DNA from 3 places in the Variovorax sp. LjRoot290 genome. Region 3 is predicted to be linked to each of the others. Evidence: predicted binding sites of a transcription regulator. Region 3 holds the regulator's gene; each other region holds the start of a gene.
The links. The regulator sigma-54, encoded in region 3, starts transcription at its own class of promoters, with help from an activator protein. The targets are predictions, from matches to a motif close to TGGCANGNAANCTGCTTT.

Region 1: the regulator sigma-54 is predicted to act here: its motif matches at 6,256-6,273, upstream of ACSQ9A_RS31665 (CmpA/NrtA family ABC transporter substrate-binding protein).
Region 2: the regulator sigma-54 is predicted to act here: its motif matches at 2,975-2,992, upstream of pedF (cytochrome c-550 PedF).

The regions. Positions count from the first base shown of each region.
Region 1 covers NZ_CAXURW020000002.1:574,843-582,702, reverse strand. Annotated here, with positions in the region: gene ACSQ9A_RS31695 (ABC transporter permease subunit) at 1-163, shown strand, start outside; gene ACSQ9A_RS31690 (M24 family metallopeptidase) at 166-1,314, shown strand; gene ACSQ9A_RS31685 (ABC transporter ATP-binding protein) at 1,311-2,429, shown strand; gene ACSQ9A_RS31680 (M20 family metallopeptidase) at 2,443-3,876, shown strand; gene ACSQ9A_RS31675 (molybdopterin-dependent oxidoreductase) at 4,004-5,056, opposite strand; gene ACSQ9A_RS31670 (carbon-nitrogen hydrolase family protein) at 5,061-6,101, opposite strand; gene ACSQ9A_RS31665 (CmpA/NrtA family ABC transporter substrate-binding protein) at 6,323-7,678, shown strand; gene ntrB (nitrate ABC transporter permease) at 7,681-7,860, shown strand, end outside.
Region 2 covers NZ_CAXURW020000002.1:1,695,183-1,703,042, reverse strand. Annotated here, with positions in the region: gene adh (aldehyde dehydrogenase) at 1-1,010, shown strand, start outside; gene ACSQ9A_RS37295 (DUF779 domain-containing protein) at 1,013-1,393, shown strand; gene ACSQ9A_RS37290 (substrate-binding periplasmic protein) at 1,445-2,296, opposite strand; gene pedF (cytochrome c-550 PedF) at 2,310-2,771, opposite strand; gene ACSQ9A_RS37280 (sigma-54-dependent Fis family transcriptional regulator) at 3,131-5,248, shown strand; gene pqqA (pyrroloquinoline quinone precursor peptide PqqA) at 5,494-5,568, shown strand; gene pqqB (pyrroloquinoline quinone biosynthesis protein PqqB) at 5,637-6,569, shown strand; gene pqqC (pyrroloquinoline-quinone synthase PqqC) at 6,566-7,342, shown strand; gene pqqD (pyrroloquinoline quinone biosynthesis peptide chaperone PqqD) at 7,339-7,593, shown strand; gene pqqE (pyrroloquinoline quinone biosynthesis protein PqqE) at 7,602-7,860, shown strand, end outside.
Region 3 covers NZ_CAXURW020000001.1:5,323,041-5,330,900, reverse strand. Annotated here, with positions in the region: gene lptB (LPS export ABC transporter ATP-binding protein) at 1-588, shown strand, start outside; gene ACSQ9A_RS26325 (RNA polymerase factor sigma-54) at 603-2,183, shown strand; gene ACSQ9A_RS26320 (phospholipase D family protein) at 2,186-3,790, shown strand; gene ACSQ9A_RS26315 (hypothetical protein) at 3,797-4,141, opposite strand; gene ACSQ9A_RS26310 (GSU2403 family nucleotidyltransferase fold protein) at 4,290-5,378, shown strand; gene ACSQ9A_RS26305 (YceI family protein) at 5,359-5,985, opposite strand; gene ACSQ9A_RS26300 (YceI family protein) at 6,034-6,621, opposite strand; gene ACSQ9A_RS26295 (cytochrome b) at 6,618-7,226, opposite strand; gene ACSQ9A_RS26290 (hypothetical protein) at 7,255-7,377, opposite strand; gene ACSQ9A_RS26285 (hypothetical protein) at 7,380-7,673, opposite strand; gene ACSQ9A_RS26280 (ATP-binding protein) at 7,806-7,860, opposite strand, start outside.

The DNA of each region.
Region 1 (7,860 bases), on a different contig from region 3:
AACGCCCTTGCCGATCCGCATGTGGGACGACATCCGCCTGGAAATCAGCCCGCAGATTGCCGTTGTAGCTGTACTCTTTCTGGCGAGTCTGGCGGCGCTTGTCGCGGTCCGGATGTTTGCGTCAGCGGCTCTTCAACATCGCTCGCACTTGAAGGATATCTGAACATGAGCAGCATTGGACCCTTTGCCTTCTCCGTCGAGGAGTACCGGCGTCGCCTCTGCATGGTGCAAGACGTGATGCGCGCTCGTCATCTTGACTGGGCGATCCTTGACGAGCCCGAGACCATGGGCTGGGTCTCCGGCTACGCCGTACAAGAAAATCTGTGGCGCGCGTGCCTCGTCCCGGTGGTCGGTGACCCTTTTCTCCTGATCCGAAAACTCGACATGGTGCCTGCACGTGCGAAGAGCTGGCTGAAAGACATTGTTGCCTTTTCGGACTGGGAGGAGCCGGTTTCGGTTCTAGCCGCGGCGCTGAGGGCACGGGGGGCACACGGGCGAATCGGTGTCGACTTCCAGTCCCACTCCTTCACCCGTCAACGACAAGACCTTCTCGAGCGCGCCCTTCCTGAATCGAGTTTCTGCGACCTGGAACGGGCGGTCTGGGACGCGCGCCGATGCAAGTCGAAGGAGGAAGTTGAACACCTTCGGGTGGCTGCGAGCTTGCTGGACCGAGCAGTCTTGAAAGTGACCGACGCCATTCGACCAGGCGCCTCGCAGCGAGACGTTGCAGCCGTTGCCGCTGCCGAGTACTACCGGCTTGGTTTCGACGATGGTTTCGTTGGCTACGTGACGGCTGGTTCCGACTGGGATTGCCTGCACAGCTCGATGAATGACGAGCCAATGGGAGATGGTGCGCTGGTTCACATCGAGCTTCTGCCGAAACTCAAGGGCTATTCGGTGCGGATCATGCGCTCCGTGGCCGTGGGGCGGGCTACTGAAGACCAGAAGGCAACGTTCGCGACTCTCTGCGCACTTCAAGATGAGCAGTTCAAGGCAATGCGCCCTGGCGCGGTGGCCGCGGACGTTGACGCCATCGTGCGTCAGGGCGTGCTGTCGGCGGGCCTGAGGCCCGACTATGAAAACATCACGGGCTACACCTTGGGCTTTTCGGCACCGTCGTCCCAGCGCGTCAGCGACCTATACAGATCTTTCGTACCGACTGCCACTTGGCGTCTCGAGGAGGGCATGGTGTTCCACATGTACACCTCCGCCCGCGGCCTGGCCATCAGCGACACGGTCCTGGTGACAGAATCCGGCGCCGAGCGATTGACTCGCACGCCTCGCAAGATTTTCGAAACTGGGGTGAAAGCATGATGATCAGCCGCATGGAATCGGTTCGCGACGTGTCCGAGACCCCCGTGGGGAGACGAAAGGCTGGAGTCAGCGTTTCGAATGTCTCGAAGTCCTATGGAGCGTTCAAGGCGCTCGACAACGTCTCACTCGCTGTCGAACCGGGAGAGTTCGTCGCGCTTTTGGGGCCCAGTGGTTCCGGCAAGTCGACTCTGCTCATGATGATCGCGGGCTTCGAAACACCGAGCTCGGGCGACCTCCTGGTGGAAGGTGTACGCGTCAACGACCAGCCTGCATACAAGCGCGGCTTCGGGGTGGTCTTCCAGCGCTATGCCCTGTTTCCACACATGACGGTTGCTGAGAATGTGGCGTACCCGCTCTTTCGTCGTGGAGTCAAGGGCACGGAGGTCCAGGCAGAGGTGGCCAAGGCACTGGACCTGGTCGCGCTCGGAGGGATGAGGAACAGGCTGCCAGCCCAACTGTCCGGCGGTCAGCAGCAGCGGGTCGCTCTCGCGCGTGCTCTTGTATTCAAGCCACCGCTCTTGCTCATGGACGAGCCCTTGGGAGCGCTGGATCGCAAGCTGCGCCAGCAGTTGCAACTGGAGATCAAGCAAATCCACAGGCAGATCGGGAGCACGATCATCTTCGTGACCCACGACCAGGAAGAAGCGCTGTCGATGGCAGACCGAGTCGCGGTTCTGGAAGGCGGCCGCTTACAGCAATTTGGATCACCTCGCGACCTCTATGAGAGCCCCGCGAGCGCGTTCGTGGCGGATTTCATTGGGGAAACCAGCTTCCTGCCCGTAGTGTTGTCGCCGGCTGGAAAGGAAATCAACGCAGAAATCGCCTCGCTTCGAATTCGCAGGTCGATACCCGTTGAACGGGTCCTCACTCGTTCAACCTCTGGCCGCCTTGCAGTTCGCCCGGAGAACGTGCAACTGCGACTGTCGGAGGATGGTCCTGCTCGCGTTATTGAATCCGCGTACGCCGGGACGACCCAGGTGGTGCTCGTCGAGGTCGGCGACGCTCGGCTTCTCTCTCGCTCGCAGATGACACCTGACAGGCGGTTGTTTCATGCGGGACAGCGCGTTGAAGTCGATCTCGACACGACGCACGCGATGGTCTATCCGATCGAATAGGGGCTGACCTGATATGCACCATTCCAACCACTCCACTCGAGAATCGGCGATTTCAGCGGCGCTAGAAGCGTTCGACTCGGGCCGATTCCTGGCCGACTTGACTCGCCGTGTCTCGTACCGCACCGAAAGCCAGATCGAAAGCAGCGCTCCGCAACTTCATGCGTACCTGCGGGACGAGATCGCACCGACTCTCGGTCGCCTTGGCTTCACATCCCGCATCGTCATCAACCCGGCGGGCGTAGACGCTCCAGTGCTTCTGGCAGAACGGATTGAGGGGGAGGGCCTGCCGACAATCGTCACATATGCGCACGGAGACGTTGTCCGTGGCTATGACGACCAATGGCGAAAGGGTCTCGAGCCTTGGAACGTGGTCGTCGAAGGAGATCGCTGGTATGGACGCGGCACCGCCGACAACAAGGGGCAGCATTCGATCAACATCGCCGCGCTTGAATCGGTGGTCGCGGCCCGAAACGGACGGATCGGCTACAACATCAAGCTGATATTCGAAACCGGCGAGGAGATCGACTCACCCGGGCTCGGTGCCCTTTGCGCAGCCGAGAAGGACTTTCTGGCGGGGGATCTCTTCCTTGCATCCGACGGGCCCCGCGTTGCCGCGGACAGGCCGACCATTTTTCTCGGCTCGCGCGGTGAGCTCAACTTCCAGCTCGAGGTCGATCTTCGGGACGGCGCTCATCACTCCGGCAATTGGGGAGGCGCGCTACGCAACCCCGCCGTCGTTCTGTCGCATGCGATTGCGACGCTCATCGACAAGGATGGCCGCATTCTTGTGAAAGGGCTCCTTCCTCCGCCCCTCTCTCCCGCAGTACGCGCCGCAATTTCGGATCTCGCGCTCGGAAGCGACGAGCATGCCCCCGCGGTAGATCCATCTTGGGGCGAGCCCGGGTTGACCCCTGCCGAAAGGGTCTGGGCATGGAACGCGTTGGAGGTGATCGCGTTCAAGGCGGGCAACCCTGACGCACCCGTCGGTGCGATCCCACCAACGGCACGGGCGCACTGCCAATTGAGGTACGTCGTCGGCACGGACTGGGAAGACGCGCACCGGCACCTCGAAGAGCACCTTGCCGCCAAGGGGATTGCATCCGTGAAAGTCACGGTGCAGCCCGCCGGAACCGCAACTCGCCTGGATCTGAAGGATCCCTGGGTCGAATGGACACTTCGCTCGATCGAAGCGAGTACGGGGAAGAAGCCTGCACTGCTGCCGAATATCGGCGGCACCGTTCCCAATGCGATCTTCGCTGAAACCCTTGGCCTGCCCACGGTATGGGTTCCCCATTCCCATGCGGCGTGCTCGCAGCACGCGCCGAACGAACACCTCTTGGGCTCGGTGGCGCGTGAGGCCCTGGCCGTGATGGCCGGAATTTGGTGGGATCTCGGAGACGATGGCGCCGACGTAGCCGCAACGCGCAAATGCCGATCTGCCGCCTAGGTTCTAGTGTCCGCTGGCTTTGAGCCGGGTTTGCTGCAAACAGTTCTACCTTAGGCCCCATCGGGTCGCGGCAGAACATGAGGACCTTATACGTTCACGATCGCAGCCCCGGCGAAGGAAGCCATCGTCACTCTGATTTAGAGCCCGATAGAAGCCGCTGAATCTGGACCGAATGGGCCGCGTTTCGTGCCCCGCTCAATGGCTGAATAGATCCATCGGTGTCACGGGCCTTCGCGATGATGCTCACTGGGCCGGGCCTTCGCGGCAGCGGAAGCGTCGCTGCGAACTGCTGCCATTCGAATTCGTGACGGGGCCGGACCTCGGCCGATTGCCACGTTGCCGCGCCATCGGTGCTGAGAGCCACGCCACTGATGCCGTTGTCGCTCCAGGCCCAGCCCTTGACTTCCACCTCATCCGTGGAGATGGTGTCGTCGGGCGCGGGATGGGTGATCAGCGAATTGGGCTCGACTGCCCACACCGGCTCTTGAACGACTTCGCCCCCGTGCTCCTTGTCGCGGTTGTACCAGACGGTAGTGAAGGGGGCGTTCGCACGCCGGCCCCGAACCGACAGCCGGCACAGCCACTTGGTCATGTTGGTGCCAAACCAACCAGGCACGATGAGCCGGACCGGCCCGCCCCGCTCGCGCGTCAGGGGTGCGCCATTCAACTCGTAAGCGACGAGCACCTCGTGCGAAAGAGCCTTCGAGATCGGCAAATCCTTGCGATACCGATTCATCCTGCGGCCGCCGAACTCCCCGCTGTCGAGGCCGTCCGACCAGACATGGGTGGCGCCGGTCTCGAGCTGCGCGTGCTCGAGCAGCACAGCCAGCGGCACACCCGTCCATCGGACGTTGCCCACGCGCCAGAGATTGGCGCTGGCCGGTACCAGGGGGCTGCCAAAGCACTCGTGGAAGGCGGTGACGGAGACTGAAGGCAGTCGCCTCAGACCGTCCAGATCGATCGAGAAAGGCCTGCGAACGAGCCCGTCCACTTGCAGTCGCCAGCGCTTGGCGTCGACTTCGACGGAACCCATGTGGATGGTCTCGAAGAGCTGCGCATCGGATGTGATGAAGTCGCGCAGCCCCGCAGGGATGGGTGGCGGCTTCAGATGGAATCCGGGAGACCGGCTAAGGACGACTGATCGACGCTCCTCCCCCTCGGGAAGTGGTGGCAGAAACATGGAGCTATTCATCCGGAATCCCAACGGTCATCTCATCGTCGAGCAGCCGCGGAAACTGCGGATCGGACTGCCCCGACCAAACGACCGGCTCGTGGCGGCGGCGTTCGACACCCAGCGAGAAAACGTCAAATCGGTTGTAGTAGCCCACCACGTCATGGAACTGCTTCGGCTCGATGCACTTGTTCAAATCGAACTCGGCATAGGCGATCCCCTCCTCATTCTGGAGCGTGTCGCCGACTTGCGTGCCGGTCGGGTCCACGAACATCGACGCGCCGCGCGGAGTGCCGTCGACCACTTCTGCCACGGCCGGATCGCGATCCACCAGGAAGTCGCGCATGGCCTTGTCCATGAAGCTCGCGCAGATGATACCGAACGCCTTGGCTTCGAATGAATGAGCGGACGCCCGAATGCGGTTTGCCGCAACGTTGTCGAAGTTTCCACCGCCCGACGGCTTGCGCGTGGGCCACATCGGCGGCCAGCTGGAGATATGAATCTGCTCTGCCTGCGCCATGAGCGAAAAGCGCGCGAGCGGGTTGGTGTTCTCGCCGCAGATCAAGCCGCCGATGCGCCCGAAGCGGGTCTCGGCGACGCGAAGCCCCTGTCCGTCTCCGGCCGCCCAGACCAGCTTCTCGTAGAAGGTCGGCACCAGCTTGCGATGGTGGTTGAGCAACTCGCCCGTCTCGCCGATCAGGATGTTCGAGTTCCAGATGCAGCCGGCGCTGGCGGTGCTGCGTTCGCTGATGCCCATCGACACGCACACCCCGAAGCGCTTGGCGGCCGCAGCAATCAAGGCCACCTCGGGCCCCGGCAGGTAGACGCTGTTCTCGACCATTGCCTCGAACAGATCGTGGTTGTAGATCGGCGCCCACAGTGCCGCCCACACGGGGAATGCCGGAATATAGGTTTCTGGGAACGCAATCACCTGTGCGCCATTGAGGGCTGCCTCCTTGATGATCGAAACCGCCTTCTCGGTCGTGGCGGTCTTGTCGAGCAGCACCGGCGCTGCGTGGGCGGCGGCAACTTTCACCCGGGGCAATGAACTCATGTCAGGTCTCGCTATGCGTTGCAGAGGCGCACAGGATAGTTGCCAGTGTGGCTGGGCAGATACTCACAAAAGCGCAACGAGAGGTGCATTTTTGCAGGCTCCACTGTCGATGCAGGATCTGCGCACAGAGGCTTGCGAATTTCCCGGCGGCCATTTGCACAAAACATGCTCACCATCACCATGTCACGGACCTGCTCCGTTCAACCCAGCCTGGAGGGACTATGGACCCATCACACGAGTACGTTCGGCTTTCCCGCACCGGCCCCTGCGCATGCGGCAGCACCCATGGTGACGATGAGGAGTGCCTCGCGGAGAAGCCCGCGAATGCCGGCGATGCGTTGGCCGGCGCGATGGCCCAGGGCATGCTGCACGGCCTCTTTCCCGAGCGCGGCCTGCGGCGAGCCTTCGTCAAGACGCTGGGGAGGGCAGGGGCGCTGGCCGCGCTCACAGCACTCACGCCCCTGACCCAGCTTGCCGCCGTCGCGCAGGAGCGCAGCAAGGGCGTGCCGGAGAAAAAGCGGCTCGCTGTCGGCTTCCTGCCCATCACCTGCGCGACGCCGCTGATCTATGCGGAGCAACTCGGACTTTTCCCGCGCGAGGGCCTGGAACTCAGCCTCCAGAAAATCGCCGGAATCGCGCTGATTCGCGACAAGATGGTCAACGGCGAATTGGACATCTCCCAGCAGGTGATGCCCGTTGCGCTGGCCATGTCGGCCGGCATTGGCGGGGCTCCCATCCCCGTCCGTGTGATGACGGTGCTCAACCAGAACGGCAATTCGCTGGTCCTTGCGATGAAGCACAAGGACAACCGTGACCCGAAGAACTGGAAGGGTTTCAGGTTCGCCGTGCCGTTCGAGCAATCCCATCAGATGCTCCAACTCCGCCACTACCTCGCATCGGCAGGGCTGGACCCGGAGCGGGACGTGTCCTACCGCGTCGTTCCTCCGTCCGAGTATGTTTCCAATCTTCGGGTGGGCAACATCGACGGCTTTTTCGGCGGCGAGCCGGGCGGCCAACGGGCCGTGTACGAAGGTGCGGGCTTCATTCACTTGGTCTCGAGCGAGATTTGGCCGGAGCATCCTTGCTGCTCGGTCACAGCAACCGAGGCCTGGATCAAGGCACATCCGAACAGCTTCATGGCCGCCTACCGCGCGCTCATCGCAGCGAGCCTGCATGTGTCCGAGCCTGCCAATCGCACGGGGATGGCCAAGATCCTTGCCCAGCCCCAGTATCTCAACCAACCGGAAACGGTCGTGGACCAGGTCCTCACCGGCAGGTATGCCGATGGACTCGGCAACGTGAAGACCCTGCCGCGCCGCATCGACTTTCAGCCTTTCCCCCACTATTCCAGCGCGGTCTGGCTTCTGACGCAGATGCGCAGATGGAACATGATCAAGGAAGACCTGGACTACAAGGGTCTCGCCCGCCAGGTGATGCTGGCCACCGATGCAAAGCGCCTCATCGAGGAGCGCGGCGGCAGGGCACCCGAGATCGGATTCCGCAAGGAAACCATTCTGGGCAAGAGCTTCGACTCCGACCGCCCCGTCGAATATCTGAAGTCGCTGGGCAGGGCGTGATCATGCAGAGCTCGATCTCGACCTCACGCTCCTGGCTGACTACCCTGGCGATCGGCTTGCTGCTTCTGGCGGTCTGGCATGTTCTCGCCTCCAGCGGGGGCGGCAGTGCGCCGGCGGAGATTTCGGACTACGACAGGCTGATGGGCAAGAGCCCCGGTGCATCCGTGGAGCGCTCGGCCATT
Region 2 (7,860 bases), on a different contig from region 3:
CGGTGTGGAAGCTGGCCCCCGCGCTGGCCGCAGGCAACTGCGTGGTGCTCAAGCCGGCCGAACAGACGCCCGCCTCGATCCTGGTGCTGATGGAGCTGATCGGCGACCTGCTGCCGCCCGGCGTGCTCAACGTGGTCAACGGCTTCGGGCTGGAGGCGGGCAAGCCGCTGGCGTCGAGCAAGCGCATCGCGAAGATCGCCTTCACGGGCGAAACCACCACCGGCCGGCTGATCATGCAGTACGCGAGCCAGAACATCATCCCCGTGACCCTGGAGCTGGGGGGCAAGTCGCCCAACATCTTCTTCGAGGACGTCATGGCGGCGGACGACGCCTTCTTCGACAAGGCGCTCGAGGGCTTCGCGATGTTCGCGCTGAACCAGGGCGAGGTCTGCACCTGCCCGAGCCGGGCGCTGGTGCAGGAGTCGATCTACGAGCGCTTCATCGAGCGCGCGATCAAGCGGGTCGAGGCCATCAAGCAGGGCCATCCGCTGGACCCGTCCACCATGATCGGCGCGCAGGCCTCGCAGGAGCAGATGGAGAAGATCCTGTCGTACATCGATCTGGGCAAGCAGGAAGGCGCGCAATGCCTGATCGGTGGCGAACGCAATACGCAGGTCGGTGAACTCGGCGCTGGCTACTACGTCAAGCCCACGGTCTTCAAGGGCCACAACAAGATGCGCATCTTCCAGGAAGAAATCTTCGGCCCGGTGCTGTCGGTGACGACCTTCAAGACGGAAGAAGAGGCGCTGGAGATCGCCAACGACACGCTCTACGGACTGGGCGCCGGCGTGTGGACCCGCGATGGCGCACGTGCCTTCCGCATGGGCCGCGGCATCCAGGCGGGACGCGTGTGGACCAATTGCTATCACGCCTATCCGGCCCATGCGGCCTTCGGCGGCTACAAGCAGTCGGGCATCGGCCGCGAGAACCACAAGATGATGCTGGACCACTATCAGCAGACCAAGAACCTGCTGGTGAGCTACAGCCAGAACAAGCTGGGATTCTTCTGAAGATGCCCGAAGACGGCGTCAGCCGCGTGTCCGCCACGCCGGCCGCGCAGGCGCTCATCGAGCGCCTGCGCGCCGTGCACGGGCCGCTGATGTTCCACCAGTCCGGCGGCTGCTGCGACGGCAGCGCACCGATGTGCTTCGCCGCCGGCGAGTTCGTCACCGGCGATTCGGACGTCTGCCTGGGCGAGATCGCGGGCACGCCGTTCTACATGAGCCGGGCCCAGTTCGCGTATTGGGAGCATACGCATCTCATCATCGATGCGGTAGCGGGCAACGGCGGCATGTTCTCGCTCGAGCGGCCGACCGGCCTGCGTTTTCTCACACGCTCGCGCCTGTACGACGACGCGGAGTGGAAGGTGCTCGAAGCGCGCGGTTGGCTCTAGCGCCGCGGCGCAGCTCACGCGAACCCGGCAGCAGGCTGCCGGTTCCGCGCGTCATGCGGCTTGCCACGCGAGGTTGCCGTGCTCGAAGATCTGACGCAGCCGGCCGCTGGCCGCGATTTCGTTCACCGCGCGCTGCAGCGCCTGCGCCAGCTCGGTGGCGTCACGCTTGACGGCCATGCCGACGGCCCATCCGTCGCGCGGCGCCCGCGGCGAAGGCATCGGCGCGATGGCGAAGCGCGGGTCGCCGCGCAGCACCGACTCCATCTCCGACGCCAGTCCTGCGGCCACCGTCACCTCGCCGCGCAACAGCGCGCGCGCCGTCTCGGCGCCGTCCTTCCATTGCGTGATCAACTGGCTCCGGTAGGCGCCGCCATCGGCGCCAATCAGCAACCAGCCCGCGAGCGACTGGCCAGGCACCGCCACCTTGTCGGCGCCCAACTGGGACAGCGTCTCGAGCCGCGGCACGCGCTCGAGCTGGCGTGCCATCACGACCCGATCGCGGTAGTACGGCGCGAAGATGCTGACCTGCGGGTTGCCTTCCATCAGCGGCCGGTCGACCGGCACGTGCAGCAACACGTCGGCCGGGCCGTAGCCGAGGTAGTGGCCGCGCCACACCATGTTGCGCAAGTCGTCGTTCATGTTCTCGTCGGCATGGAACGGCAGCAGCGAGAGCCTGACGCCCAGCGATTCGGCCAGGGCGCGCGCCAGCTCCACGTCGATGCCCTGGCCGCCGACGTGGAACGGCGGCATGTCGTGGTAGAGGCCGACCGTCAGCGTGCCGCGCTCGCGCACGCGCTCCAGTGGCGTCGCCCGCAGGTGCAGCGGCGCACATGCCAGGGCTGCGGCGCCGGACGCGCCCAGCCAGCGCAGGCAATCGCGACGGCTCGGTGTCTTGGGTGTCATGGACCCTCCCCGCCTAGAACGGCTTGTCACGGCGCGTTTCGAGGTAGGCCTTGATCGCCCAGATGGCTTCCTGGTTCATGACCCCTTCGAACGGCGGCATGTACACCGCGCCGTTGCGCGTGCGCCCCTGGCGAACGGTCGTGAGATAGAACTCGTCGATCTCCTTCACGCAGGCGGCCTTCTTGGCGCTGTCCTTGAGCGCTGCGCATTCGTTGTCGATCTTGCGCAGGTCGGGCGCGATGCCGCCGGAGATCGCTTCCAGCCCATGGCAGCGGGCGCAGTTCTGGTTGTAGGCCGACGTGCCGATCTTGACGGCGGCGTCGTTGGCCCGGAACGGGTTCTCGGGACGCCATTCCTGGCCGAGCTTCGGAAGCGCCGAAGTGTCGACCGCCTGCGGCGTCACGTCGCCGTGCGCCCATACGGCGGGGCTCGCGGCGCAGGCGGCGATGGCCAGCAGCCAGGCGCCGTGGCGCATGGCCATGCGCCCGCGCCGGCGGCTGGGTGGGGTGGGTGCGGCCGGCAGATTTCCGTTTCGCTTCATGTCAGGTCTCCGTCATGGTCGTGTTGAAAGATGAGCTCGGTCTGCAAACGCCGTGCCACGCGCCGGTGTTGCAGGCGGGAACACAAATTGCCTGTGATCGATTGCCCAGTTGCTCCAGATCAAGCCGCACGTGCGGCACTGCGGCATCCTTGCCACTTTGGCCGGCCTGCTTTGCAACAGACCCGGAGAGCTGTGCCAAAACGCAGCAGTGCCACGCAGCTGGTGACAACGGCCCGGCGCGCGGTGATTCGACGGAGACAACCTGCCTCGGCAGGCGCAGAGGAGACACAAGGATGTCCGCAACTCATCGTGCCTTGGTCACGAACGCCAAGACCTGGACGACGCCGTCGGCATTGCCCTTCGTGCGGCAGGCCGCGCGCACGGAGCTGATCGAGCAGTCGCATCAGCGCTGCGCCGCACTAGGGTTGACCCGCATCGAGCGCCCCGACTTCGAACCCCTGATGCGCAGCGACCTCAGCGTGGCGCGGGAGCGCAACCAGCGCCTGTTCACGCGCGCGGCGCCGGTGATGGAGATGCTGTTCGAGCAGATCGTCAACACCGAGAGCATGATCGTGCTGGCCGATGCCCAGGGAACGATCCTGCACTCGGTCGGGGACGACAAGTTTCTCGAACGCGCCGGCAAAGTAGCACTGTCGCCGGGGGTCAGCTGGGCCGAGCATTCGAAAGGCACCAACGCCATCGGCACGGCGCTGTTCGAGGAGTCGCCCACGGTCGTTCACGGCGGCGAGCACTTCATCCATGCGAACAGCTTCCTCACCTGTTCGGCGGCCCCGATCTTCGATCCGCGCGGCAATATGCTCGGCGTGCTCGACGTCACCGGCGACCAGCGTTCGTATCACCAGCACACCATGGGGCTGGTGCGCATGTCGGCGCGCATGATCGAGAACCAGTGGTTGTCGGACGACTTCGGCAACCGGCTTCGGCTGCACCTGCACAGCCGCGTCGAATTCATCGGCACCTTGCTCGAAGGCATCATCGTCGTCGGCGCCGATGGCAAGATCCTCGGCGCCAATCGCAGCGCGCTGGACCAGCTCGACATGAGCAGCGCGGCGCTGCGAATGCAGAGCCTGACCAGCCTGTTCGGCACCACCGTCCCGGCCATGTTCGACCATCTCCGGGCACCGCTGTCGACGCCGATGTGCCTGAGCCTTTCGAACGGCCGGCAGTTCTATGTCAAGGCCCGCTTCAACGGCACGCCGCGCTCGATGATGGCCGGCCTGGGCGGCGACGAACCGGCATCGCAGGCCGTCACGGCCCGCGAAGCCGTGCCGGTCGACGCGAACCCGCCGCCCCATCCGGCCAACGCCGCGGCCGCGCCACCGAGCGCTTTCTCGGGCCTGCACTACCTGAAGACCGGCGATATGCAGATCGAGGCGATGGTGCAGAAGGTGCAGCGCGTCCTGAACCGCGACATCCCGCTCCTGATCCTCGGGGAAACCGGCACCGGCAAGGAGTTGCTCGCGCGCGCGGTGCACCAGGACTCGAACCGTTCCAGGCAGGCCTTCGTGGCCGTGAACTGCGCCTCCATCCCCGAGTCCCTGATCGAGGCCGAGCTGTTCGGCTATGAAGACGGCGCGTTCACCGGCGCGCGCCGCAAGGGCGCATGCGGGCGCATCGTGCAAGCCAACGGCGGCACACTGTTCCTCGACGAGATCGGCGACATGCCGCTCGCCCTGCAGGCGCGGCTGCTGCGCGTTCTCCAGGAGCGCTGCGTGATGCCGCTGGGCAGCCAGAAGTCGATTCCGGTGGACATCGCCGTGATCGGGGCGACCCACCGCAACTTGCGCGAGATGATCGAGGCCGGCACGTTCCGCGAAGACCTGTACTACCGCTTGAACGGGCTGGTCGTGCGCCTGCCGGCGCTGCGCGAGCGCAGCGATCTCGGCGTCGTGGCACGCCGCATCCTGCTGACCGAGTGCCCGCATGGCACGCCGGAGATCAGCTCGCACGTGTCGGCGCTGTTCAGCCGCTACGCATGGCCCGGCAACATCCGCCAGCTCGCGAATGTGCTGCGCACGGCCGCCGTGATGGCGGCCGGCGCGCCGCAGATCACCGAGCATCATCTGTCGGACGACTTCCTCGAGGACGTGCAGCGGGTTCGCTCGTCCATTCCCGCAGCCGCCCCGGCCATCACAGCCCCGGCGGCGAGCATGCCGCTTGACATGCCCGCGCCGGCGTCCGTGGACCGACCCGCCGAGCCGACCGTCGTCGCCCCGCCGGCCGAGACCGCCTACGACGGCACGTCGTCACTCACGCTCGGAGAAGCCGAGATCGAGATGATTCGCGCGGCCCTTGCGGCGGCGAACGGCAACATCTCCATTGCGTCGAAGCGACTGGGCATCAGCCGCAACACCATCTACCGCAAGCTGCGCTGGGGCAAGGGCGGCTGAACACCCGGGCACGGGAAATCCCTGTGCCATCGCTGCGCGCCACTGTCCCCGGATGGAGCAGTCGCAACACAGCATTCCCCTTGCTTGCCCTTCGATGTCGCGCAGAGCCGGCCGCGCACGCCTGCGCCTAGGGGCAAGCACCAGTTTTTTGGGCCAGCGTTCCACAGGCATGCGTCTTGCGGAACGGCGTGTGTCCTCACGGCAATCCTGCCCGGACTTTGGATGGCAACCCCAAGGAGACTCTCATGCAATGGTCGCAACCCGCATTCGAAGACATGCGCTTCGGTTTCGAAATCACGATGTACATCTCGAACCGCTGACCCGCTCGACTCAGGCGGCGGCGCATCGCATGCGATGCGCCGCCGCCGGTCACACCAGACACCTTCCCATGAAAATTCTCGTGCTCGGCTCGGGCGCCGGCGGCGGCTTCCCGCAATGGAACTGCAACTGCCGCTTGTGCGCCGGCCAGCGGCAAGGCGAGCTGAGCGCGCGTGCGCGAACGCAGAGCTCAATCGCCGTGTCGGCCGACGGCGAGTCGTGGGTACTGCTCAACGCGTCACCCGACATCGGCCAGCAGATTCGCAGCCATCCGCAGCTCCACCCGCGGCAGGGGCTGCGCGACACGCCGATCAAGGCGGTGGTGCTGATGGACGCCCAGATCGACCACGTCACCGGTCTGCTGGGTCTGCGCGAAGGCCCTTGCATCGACCTCTATGCCACGCCCTGCGTGTTCGAAGACCTCACCACCGGCCTGCCGCTGTTGAACGTGCTCCAGCACTATTGCGGCACGCGCTGGCACATGCTGCCGGTGGCGGGCGACCAGGTGAGCGCCGAGTTCGAGATCGAGGGCTTCGCCTCGCTGCGCTTCACTGCGCTGGCCATCCCGGGCAAGGCGCCGCCGTATTCGCCGCACCGTCGCGAGCAGATGGTGGGCGACAACATCGCACTGCTGATCGAAGACCGGCGCGATGGCAGGCGCCTGTTCTACTCGCCGGGCCTCGCCGAGGTGGGCAACCAGGAGCTGCGCTGGATGAGCGACGCCGACTGCCTGTTGGTCGACGGCACTTTCTGGGAAGAAGACGAAATGCAGCGCGCCGGCCTGAGCGGCAAGACCGCCACCGAGATGGGGCACCTGCCGCAGAGCGCCAGCGCCGTGCGCACCGGCATGGTCGACGTGATGCGGGCCACGACCGCACGACGCAAGGTGCTCATCCACATCAACAACAGCAACCCGATCCTCGACGAAGGCAGCCCGCAGCGCCGCGTGCTGGAGGCGCACGGCATCGAGGTGTCCTACGACGGAATGGAGATCACGCTGTGAATACCGAACTGTTTCAGAGCGCCCCACCGGCCGCCGATCAGGGCGACGCACGGGAGCCGTGGAGCGCTTCGGCCTTCGAGGCCAGGCTTCGCGACTGCGAGAAGGACTATCACATCCACCACCCGTTCAACAAGCGGCTGAACCGCGGCGAACTGCAGCCGTTCCAGGTTCGGGGATGGGTGGCGAATCGCTTCTACTATCAGGTCAACATTCCGCAGAAGGATGCGGCGGTGCTGGCCAACTGCGCCGACCGTGCGCAGCGCCGGCGCTGGATCGAACGCATCCTCGACCACGATGGCCGCGGCGACTTCGGCGGCAGCAATGCGGGCGGCATCGAGGCCTGGAGCCGTCTCGGCGAGGCCGTCGGCCTGCGCCGCGAAGACCTCTGGTCGCATCGCCATGTCCAGGCAGGCGTGCGCTTCGCCGTCGACGCCTATGTGAACTTCGCGCGCAGCAGGCCGTGGGAAGAGGCGGCGATCTCGTCGTTGACCGAGATGTTCGCGCCGAGGATCCACGCCGACCGGCTGGCGGGCTGGCCGACGCTGTACCCATGGATCAAAGCGGATGGCCTCGCCTACTTTCGCCATCGCATCCCGCTCGCCACGCGCGATGTCGAGCACGGGCTCGAAGTGGCGCGGCGCTGGTGCATCACGCGTGCGCGCCAGGAGCGCGCGATAGCCATCCTCCAGTTCAAGCTGGACATCCTGTGGTCGATGCTCGACGCCATCGAGCGCGCCTACCCCGACGACCTGTCGTTGGAGTCGCGGCCATGAACGCCAGGCCCAACGTGGCGACAATGTTCCGGCTGCAGTTCGAGCCGGCGCAGGACAGTTGGGTGCTGCTCTATCCGGAAGGCATGGTCAGGCTCAACACGCCGGCCGCCGAGATCCTGCGGCGCTGCGACGGTTGCCGCTCGGTGGACCAGATCGTGGCGGAGCTCGAGCTCGCGTTCGGACAGCCCGGGCTCGCCGACGACGTCTGCGCGTTTCTCAGCCAGGCCAGGCAGCGTGGTTGGCTGCAATAGAGGCGACGATGCAAGCCGCCGCCAACAGCACGACGATCCGGCCTCCCATGTGGCTGCTGGCGGAGCTGACCTACCGCTGCCCGCTGCATTGCGTGTTCTGTTCCAACCCGGTCGACTACGCCCGGCATGACAGCGAGCTGGACACCGCGACCTGGAAGCGCGTGCTCGGCGAGGCGCGTGCGCTCGGTGCCGTGCAGCTCGGCTTCTCGGGCGGCGAGCCCCTGCTGCGCGACGACCTCGAAGCGCTGGTCGCACATGCGCGCCAGC
Region 3 (7,860 bases):
GATGCGGGCGAGATCAGCATCGACGGCGAACCGATCGCGCACATGCCGATCCACCGCCGCGCCCGCATGGGCTTGAGCTACCTGCCGCAGGAAGCGTCGATCTTCCGCAAGCTCACGGTCGAGGAGAACGTGCGCGCCGTGCTCGAGCTGCAGCGCGAACCCGACGACGCGGGCCGGCCGGTGCCGCTGTCGAAGCAGCGCATTGAGGAGCGCCTCGGCGAACTGCTGCACGACCTGCGCGTCGACCATCTGCGCGATTCGCCGGCGCTGGCGCTGTCGGGTGGCGAGCGCCGCCGCGTCGAGATCGCGCGGGCGCTGGCCACGCAGCCGCGCTTCATCCTGCTGGACGAGCCCTTCGCCGGCATCGACCCGATCGCGGTGATCGAGATCCAGCGGATCATCAGTTTCCTGAAGGAACGCGGCATCGGCGTGCTCATCACCGACCACAACGTGCGCGAGACGCTGGGCATCTGCGATCACGCCTTCATCATCAGCGACGGGCATGTGCTGGCACAAGGCACGCCTTCGGAGATCGTCGACAACGCCGAGGTACGACGCGTGTACCTGGGCGAGCATTTCCGGATGTAGGGGACCGTACTTCGATGAAGCAAGGGCTCTCGCTGCGCGTTTCCCAGCACCTGGCGCTCACGCCGCAGCTGCAGCAGTCGATCCGGCTGCTGCAGCTCTCCACGCTCGAATTGAGCCAGGAAGTGGAGCAGATGCTCGACGAGAACCCGTTCCTCGAACGCACGGCCGAAGAGGCGCCGCGCGAGGAGTTCGGTCTCGAGGCGGCCGATGCGCCGGTGCGCGACGAAGACCGCCAGGCCGAGGGCGAGGCTGACTTCGTCCCCGGCTCGGCCGCGGCGCCGGCCGAGGTGGCGGTCGCCGCCAACGGCGATGCCGAAGCGGCTGCGCCCGCCGACAGCGAACCCGACTGGGAGGGCGACGGTACGGTCGACCTCGCGCCCGACGACAGCGAGTGGGGCGGCGATGCGCCCGCGCGCGCCAACAACCTCGGCGACGACGAGCGCACCGATGCGACCGAGCTCGCGCGCAGCCAGGAATCGCTGCAGTCCTTCTTGCACCGGCAGGCGCTGTCGCTGCGCCTGAACGAGAACGACTGCGCCGCGCTGCGCTTCCTGATCGAATCGCTCAACGACGACGGCTACCTCGAGGATTCGCTGCCGGCGCTGGCCTCGGGCCTCGCGGGCGACGACAACGACCAGTTCGACGAACTGGTGCATCACTTCCAGGTCGCGCTGGGCCTGCTGCAGAGTTTGGAGCCGGCCGGCGTCGGCGCCCGCAGCCTCGGCGAATGCCTGACCATCCAGCTGCGCCAGCTGGCGAGCGCCAAGGAGAGCGAGGAGGAGGCCCAGGTGCGCAAGACCGCCATCGCGATCTGCAAGCAGCCGATGGAGCTGCTCGCGCGGCGCGACTTCAAGCGCCTGGCCACGCTCACGCGCAGCAACGAAGACGAGGTGCGCGCCGCACTGCAGCTGATCGCCAGGCTCGAGCCCAAGCCGGGGCGCCGCTTCGTCGACGTCGAGCGCAACATCGTCGTGCCCGACGTGATCGTCACGCGCATCGGCCACGGCACCAACGCGAAGTTCCGCGTCATGCTCAATCCCGAGGTCATGCCGCGGCTGCGCGTGCACGACATCTATGCCGGCGCGCTCAAGCAGCACAAGGGCGAGGGCAGCCAGGCGCTGTCGCAGCGGCTGCAGGAAGCGCGCTGGTTCATCAAGAACATCCAGCAACGCTTCGACACCATCCTCAGGGTCTCCAACGCGATCGTCGAGCGGCAGAAGAGCTACTTCGTGCACGGCGAGCTCGCGATGCGGCCGCTGGTGCTGCGCGAGATCGCCGACGAGCTGGGCCTGCACGAATCCACCATCAGCCGCGTGACCACCGCCAAGTACATGGCCACGCCCTACGGCACCGTCGAGCTCAAGTACTTCTTCGGCTCGGCGCTCGGCACCGAAACCGGCGGCAACGCCTCCAGCACCGCGGTGCGCGCGCTGATCAAGCAGTTCGTGAGCGCCGAGGACGTGAGGAAGCCGCTGTCCGACAGCCAGGTGTCCGAGATGCTCAAGGAGCAGGGCATCGAGTGCGCGCGCCGCACGGTGGCCAAGTACCGCGAGGCGCTGCGCATCGCGCCTGCGAACCTGCGCAAGGCACTCTAGCGATGAGTCGCCGTCCGAGTCCGCTACCAAGCTGGATTCGCCTCGGCCTGGCCTTGATGGCGGTGCTTCTTCTCGCCAGCGGCTGCGCGATGCTGCCGGCCGAATTCGAGCGCACGCCGTCCAAGGCGATGCCCTTGTCCACCGGCACCGTGCTGGGCCGCATCGCCAAGGCCTCGCAGCCGGATGCGGACCTCAGCGGCTTCCGGCTCATGCCCAGCGGCGACTTCGCGCTCAACACGCGGCTCGAGCTCGCGCGCCGCGCCGAGCGCACGCTCGACGTCCAGTACTACCAGATCGACAACGACGAGACCGGCCGCTACCTGCTGCGCACGCTGCGCGACGCGGCCCAGCGCGGCGTGCGCGTGCGGCTCCTGATGGACGATCTCTACACTGCGGGCGAGGACGAGCTGCTGCTCGCGCTGGCCGCCACGCCCAACCTCGAGCTGCGGCTCTTCAACCCGTTTCCGGCCGGGCGCGGCAGCATGCTCAGGCGCTTCTCGGCCTCGCTTTTCGACTTCAGCCGCGTCAACCGGCGCATGCACAACAAGCTCTTCATCGCCGACGGCGCGATGGCGGTAGCCGGCGGGCGCAACATCGGCAACCCGTACTTCACGCAGACGGCCGGCGCGAACTTCATCGACCTCGACACCTTCGTCGCCGGCGCCCTGATCCCGCGCCTTTCCAGCCTGTTCGACCTGTACTGGAACAGCGAGCACGTACGGCCGATCGAAACCGTGGTCGCGCCCACGCTCGCGCGGGAGGAACGACAGCGGCGCTTCGAGGAGCTGACTGCCCCGGCCACCACCCCGGCACCACGTCCGCCGGCGCCCAACGACCTGCTGGGCTACAGCCCGATCGTCGAGAACCTCAACGCCGGCAAGCTCGACCTCATCTGGACCACCGCCGAGGCGTATGCCGATTCGCCCGAGCGCGTGATCGGCAAACAGGTCACTTACGGCGGCGTGCCGCTGCTCGACGTCGACAGCGTGCGCTACAACGTGGTCGAGCAGATGCGGCGCGGGCGTTCCGACGTGACGCTGGTGTCGCCCTACCTGATCCCCGGCAAGGAGGGGCTGGAGGTGCTGCGCGAGATCCGCCGGCGCGGCATGAAGATCAGCGTGGTCACCAACTCGCTGGCCGCCACCGACGAGCCCGTGGTCCACACCGGCTACCGCCGCTACCGGGCCGACATGCTGCGGCTCGGCGCCGAGATCCACGAGCTGAGCTCGGTGCGCACGCGGCGCAGCGTGCGCCTGGGCCTGTTCGGCACGCAGATCGGACGCCTGCACGCCAAGTCGGCCGTGATCGACGGGCGCACGCTCTTCGTCGGCTCGATGAATTTCGACCCGCGCTCGGAAGTGCACAACACCGAGATCGGCCTCTTCATCTTCAGCCGCGAGATGGCGCAGCAGGTGCTGAAGCTGGTCGAGGTGCTCAAGCAGCAGGGCGCCTACAAGGTGCGCTTCGCGCCCGGCACCGAGAAAATGGAATGGGTGAGCGAGGAGGCCGGCGTCGAACAGGTGCTCACCAGCGAGCCCGATGCGGGCTTCTGGGACCACCTGATGCTTGAGCTGCTGGCGCCGCTGGCGCCGGAGAGCCTGCTCTAGACCTCATCAGTAGCGATAACGGTCATAACGGTCATAACGGTCATGGCGGTAGTGATGGCGATCACCGTGCCGGTACTCGTCGCGGTATTCATGGCGGTAGAAGTGCCGCGGCGGCGGGCGGTGGTAGTCATACACGGGAGCCGGACGGTAGTGCCGCGGCGGCGTGTCGTAGTAGACCGGCGCCGGGGCATAGTGGACCGGGCTGGCAATGCCGACGGCGACCCCTGGCACATGGATGCCCACCGACACGGCCAGGTCCCTGGCGCTGGCGGACGTGGCGCCCAGCACGGCTGCGGCGGAGAAGGCGCCGGCGGCGATCCACTTGAAGAAACGGGTGTGCGCGATGTTCATGAAGAAACTCCTGAAGGCATGAAGTGCCGTTGGGGTCATTGCACCCGGCCCGCGTAAAGCAGGACCCGCCTTCTCCGTGAAGCTTGTTGCTGAATGTTGCAGCGCGGACGTACAACGCAGGAGCGGACTTACCACATAAAATGCAGTTTTGTGGGGTAAGAAATCCATGCCTGTCCAGCACGCCCTGTACCGCATGCATGAGCTGGCTTTCCGCACGCAGTACGCCGAGCTCAAGGAACGCACTGCGTCTGCGGGCCGCCTTCTTCAAGGAACGCCCGGGAGCCTTCAGTTGCGCCGGGGGACAGGCTATGCCTACTGGTATCGGGTCTTCTATCCGGCGCCTGGCAAGAAGGCCGAGCAGATCGTCTGCAAAGACGGGGACACCGCGGCACTCGACGAAGTGTCCCGCGAGATCGAGTTCGCCCAATGGACAAGCGCCCAGGTGAGAAATCTCAGGAAGCTCGATTTCCAGGTGGCGGACAAAGGCGTGGCGAGCGTGCTGGTCGAGCTTCACAACGCGGGCATCCTGGGCGCGTGCCTCGCACTGGTCGGAACCTTGGGCTTCATGGCCTGGTTGAACGAACTCGGAGCGATGGCGGTATCGGCCCGCACGCAGGACGTCGACATTGCCGCCCGGCAAAAGCTGAGGCTTGCAGCGCCGGCGTCGTTTCTTGAAGCGATGGAAGCCACCAGGCTTGGTTTTCATCCTGTTCCCGGGACGCCAAGCCAGGCGCCCTCGACCTCCGTGAAGCTCAAGGGCAGGGATGGATTGCGAGTCGACGTTCTGACGCATGGCGAGGAGCTTGGAAAGACCGTTCCCCTGCCGCAGCTGAAATGGCATGCCGAGACCGTGCCCCACTATGACTATCTGCTCGCGGAGCCAAGTCGCGCCGCATCGCTCGCCGGCGGCCATTGCATCCCTTTGACGTTGCCGCAGCCGGAGCGCTTCGTCTGGCACAAGCTCTACGCGAGCGCCGAGCGCAAGGCCAAGCCCGAGAAAGCCGAAAAAGACCTGCTGCAGGCAGCGACCCTGGGAGCCGTCCTGGCCGAGCAGCAAGACGAGCTTCTGTCCGATTCGTTTCGGGATGCGCCAGCCGCACTCAAGGAAGTGGCGAGAACCCGCCTGCCTGCTTTGCGCAGGGCCTTGAGTGGGCATCCTCAAGCGCTCGAACAGTTCGAGCTCGCCCTCGGACCGGCAGCGAAGAAGCGATCGCGCCCTAGCTCGGCCGGTCCGTGATGTTGACCGCCTCGACCTGCACCAGGAGCCGCACCTTGTTCTCGAAGCCGAAGTTGATGCCCCAGGTGATGCCCCATTCGCTGCGCTCCACGATGGTCTCGAAGTCGCCGCCGCAGACCTGGCGCTTGATCAGCGGGCTGAGGTAGCAGCCGAAGCGGCTGGCCTTGAGCTTGATGGGCCGCGTCTGGCCCATCAGCGTGAGCGTGCCGTCGACTTCGGCGACCTTGTCGCCGTTGAAATCGATCTTGTCGGCCACGAAGCGGCCGGTCGGAAATTCCGCGACGTTGAAGAAGTCCTTGCTCAGCACGTGGCGGTTGAGCAGGTCGACGCCGGTGTTGATGGAGCCGATGTCCATCGTGATGTCGATCTTGCCGTTCTTGCCCGTGGTATCGATCTTGACCGTGCCGTCCTTGGTGCTGAAGCGGCCGCGGTTGGTGGTGGTGCCGTAGTGGCCCATCTCGTACATCACGAAAGTGTGGGTCGGGTCGACCACGTAGCTGGCGCCCTTGACCGGACCTCCTGCCGGCAAGGCGGCCATTTCCGGTGCCTGCTGTGCGGCGGCGAGGGTCGCTGCGGCCGCGAGCGCAGCGACGGCAATGGACTTCATCATGACGAGCTTTCGAATGGGGCGATGAAAGGATGAACGAAAGGCCGATCAAATCGGACGCAGGCCGGCGAGCACGAGCTTGAAGCGCACCTGCACGTCGTCGCCGACCATCGAGGTGTCGGTCCATTCGCCCTCGCCGATCTTGAAGGCGAGGCGCTGGATCGTAAAGCTTCCAGTCGCCACCGACTGCCCCGAGGCTTGCGTGATGGTCACCGGCACCATGACGTACTGCGTGGTGCCCTTGATCGTCAGCTTGCCCGCGACCTCGAAGTGCCCGCTGCCGAGGCTCTTGATGGCGCTCGACTGGAAGCTGGCCTTCGGAAATCGCGCGGTGTCGAACCACGGCGCCTTGGGCAGTTCGGCGTCGCTTTGTGGCACGCCGAGGGTGGCGCTGCCCATGTCGATCTGCATGGAGATCGTGCCGCCCTCGGGCTTCTGCGGGTCGAAGGCGATCTGGGCGTCGAACTTCTTGAATGCGCCTTCGACCGGCACGCCCATCTGCTTGGTGACGAAGACGATCTGGCCGTAGCCGGGGACCAGCTTCGCCATCGGTTCTGCGGCGCTCGCCGGCCCCGCGATCGCGAGCGCCGCAGCGGCGGCCCAGAGTGCCCGCCAGGCGATGGGAAGTCTTGTCATCTTGGGTGTCCCTGGTGCGAAAAAGGCCACATGCGATCGAGCAGGCCGTCGCGGTCGGCGAAGTGATGCTTGAGCGCCGCCGCCGCGTGCAGCAGCACCACGGCGGCCAGCGTGAAGGCGCTGCCTTTGTGCATCGGCTTCAGCACCGCCTCGGCGAAGTCCTTGTCCACCGGCACGAAGTCCGGCAGCGGCACGAGGCCGAACCAGACGATCGGAATGCCCAGTCCCGAGCTGTAGGCCCAGCCGAACAGGGGGACGGCGAAGAACAGCAAATACAGCAGCAGATGCGTGCCGCGGTGCGCGACGAGCTGCCAGCCCGGCATCGCCTCCACGATGCAGGCTGGCAGCGGCGGCGGCGGGTGTGACAGGCGCCACAGCAGGCGCAAGGCCGAAAGCGTCAGGATCGTGATGCCGGCCCACTTGTGCCAGTTGATGAGCTTGAGCCGCATCGGCGAGAAGGGCAGGCCGGCCATGTAGAGGCCGACGCTGAAGGAGGCGACGATCAGCAGCGCGAGCAGCCAGTGCAGCCCCATGGCGACCGCGCCGTAGCGTGGGGCGTCGGCACGGTCGTGGGCAAGCGCGGGATGGAGCGGCTCGGCGGGCATGCACAGAGCATATCGCCCCGCAAGCCGCCTATCCGATGCTCCAGCGCGCGATCAGCAGCAGGCCGAGGCCCAGCACCAGCATCAGCACGAAGGGCACCACGAGCCAGGGCGCGTCGTGCTCTTCTTTGTCGGAGGCGAGCTGGTTGTTCATGGTCAGAAGGTCGGAACGTGATCGGCCTGTTCAGGCGTGCGGTCGGTCAGCACCTCGCTCGCGGCGGGAACCGAGGGATCGCTGCTGCGATAGGCGGCCGCAGGCGGGGCCTGGCGCTGCGCCGCGGCGCCGCTGGCCTCGGCTTGCCAGTGGCCGAGCAGGGCCAGGCCGACGAGCAGGATGGCGGCCATGGCCACCGAACCGAGCAGCAGCCGGGGCATGCGGCTTTCTTTCCGGCTTTTTCCGGCGAGCGCCGAGAGCCGGTATCTGGACGCTGCGTGGGATTGGAACTGCATGCGGGGCCTTCCTTCCTTCGGATGACACGCGATGAAGGCGTGTGCATGCAATCTAGGCAGGAAGCCGTGCGCGGAAAATGCCGCCTTCGCGTTCGGGATCCCGCGTTCGCGGGAGGGGCCGCGCGACAGCGCTCAGGCGACCGGCGCCGTCATCGGCAGGCGCAGCACGACGCAGGTGCCGGTCGGG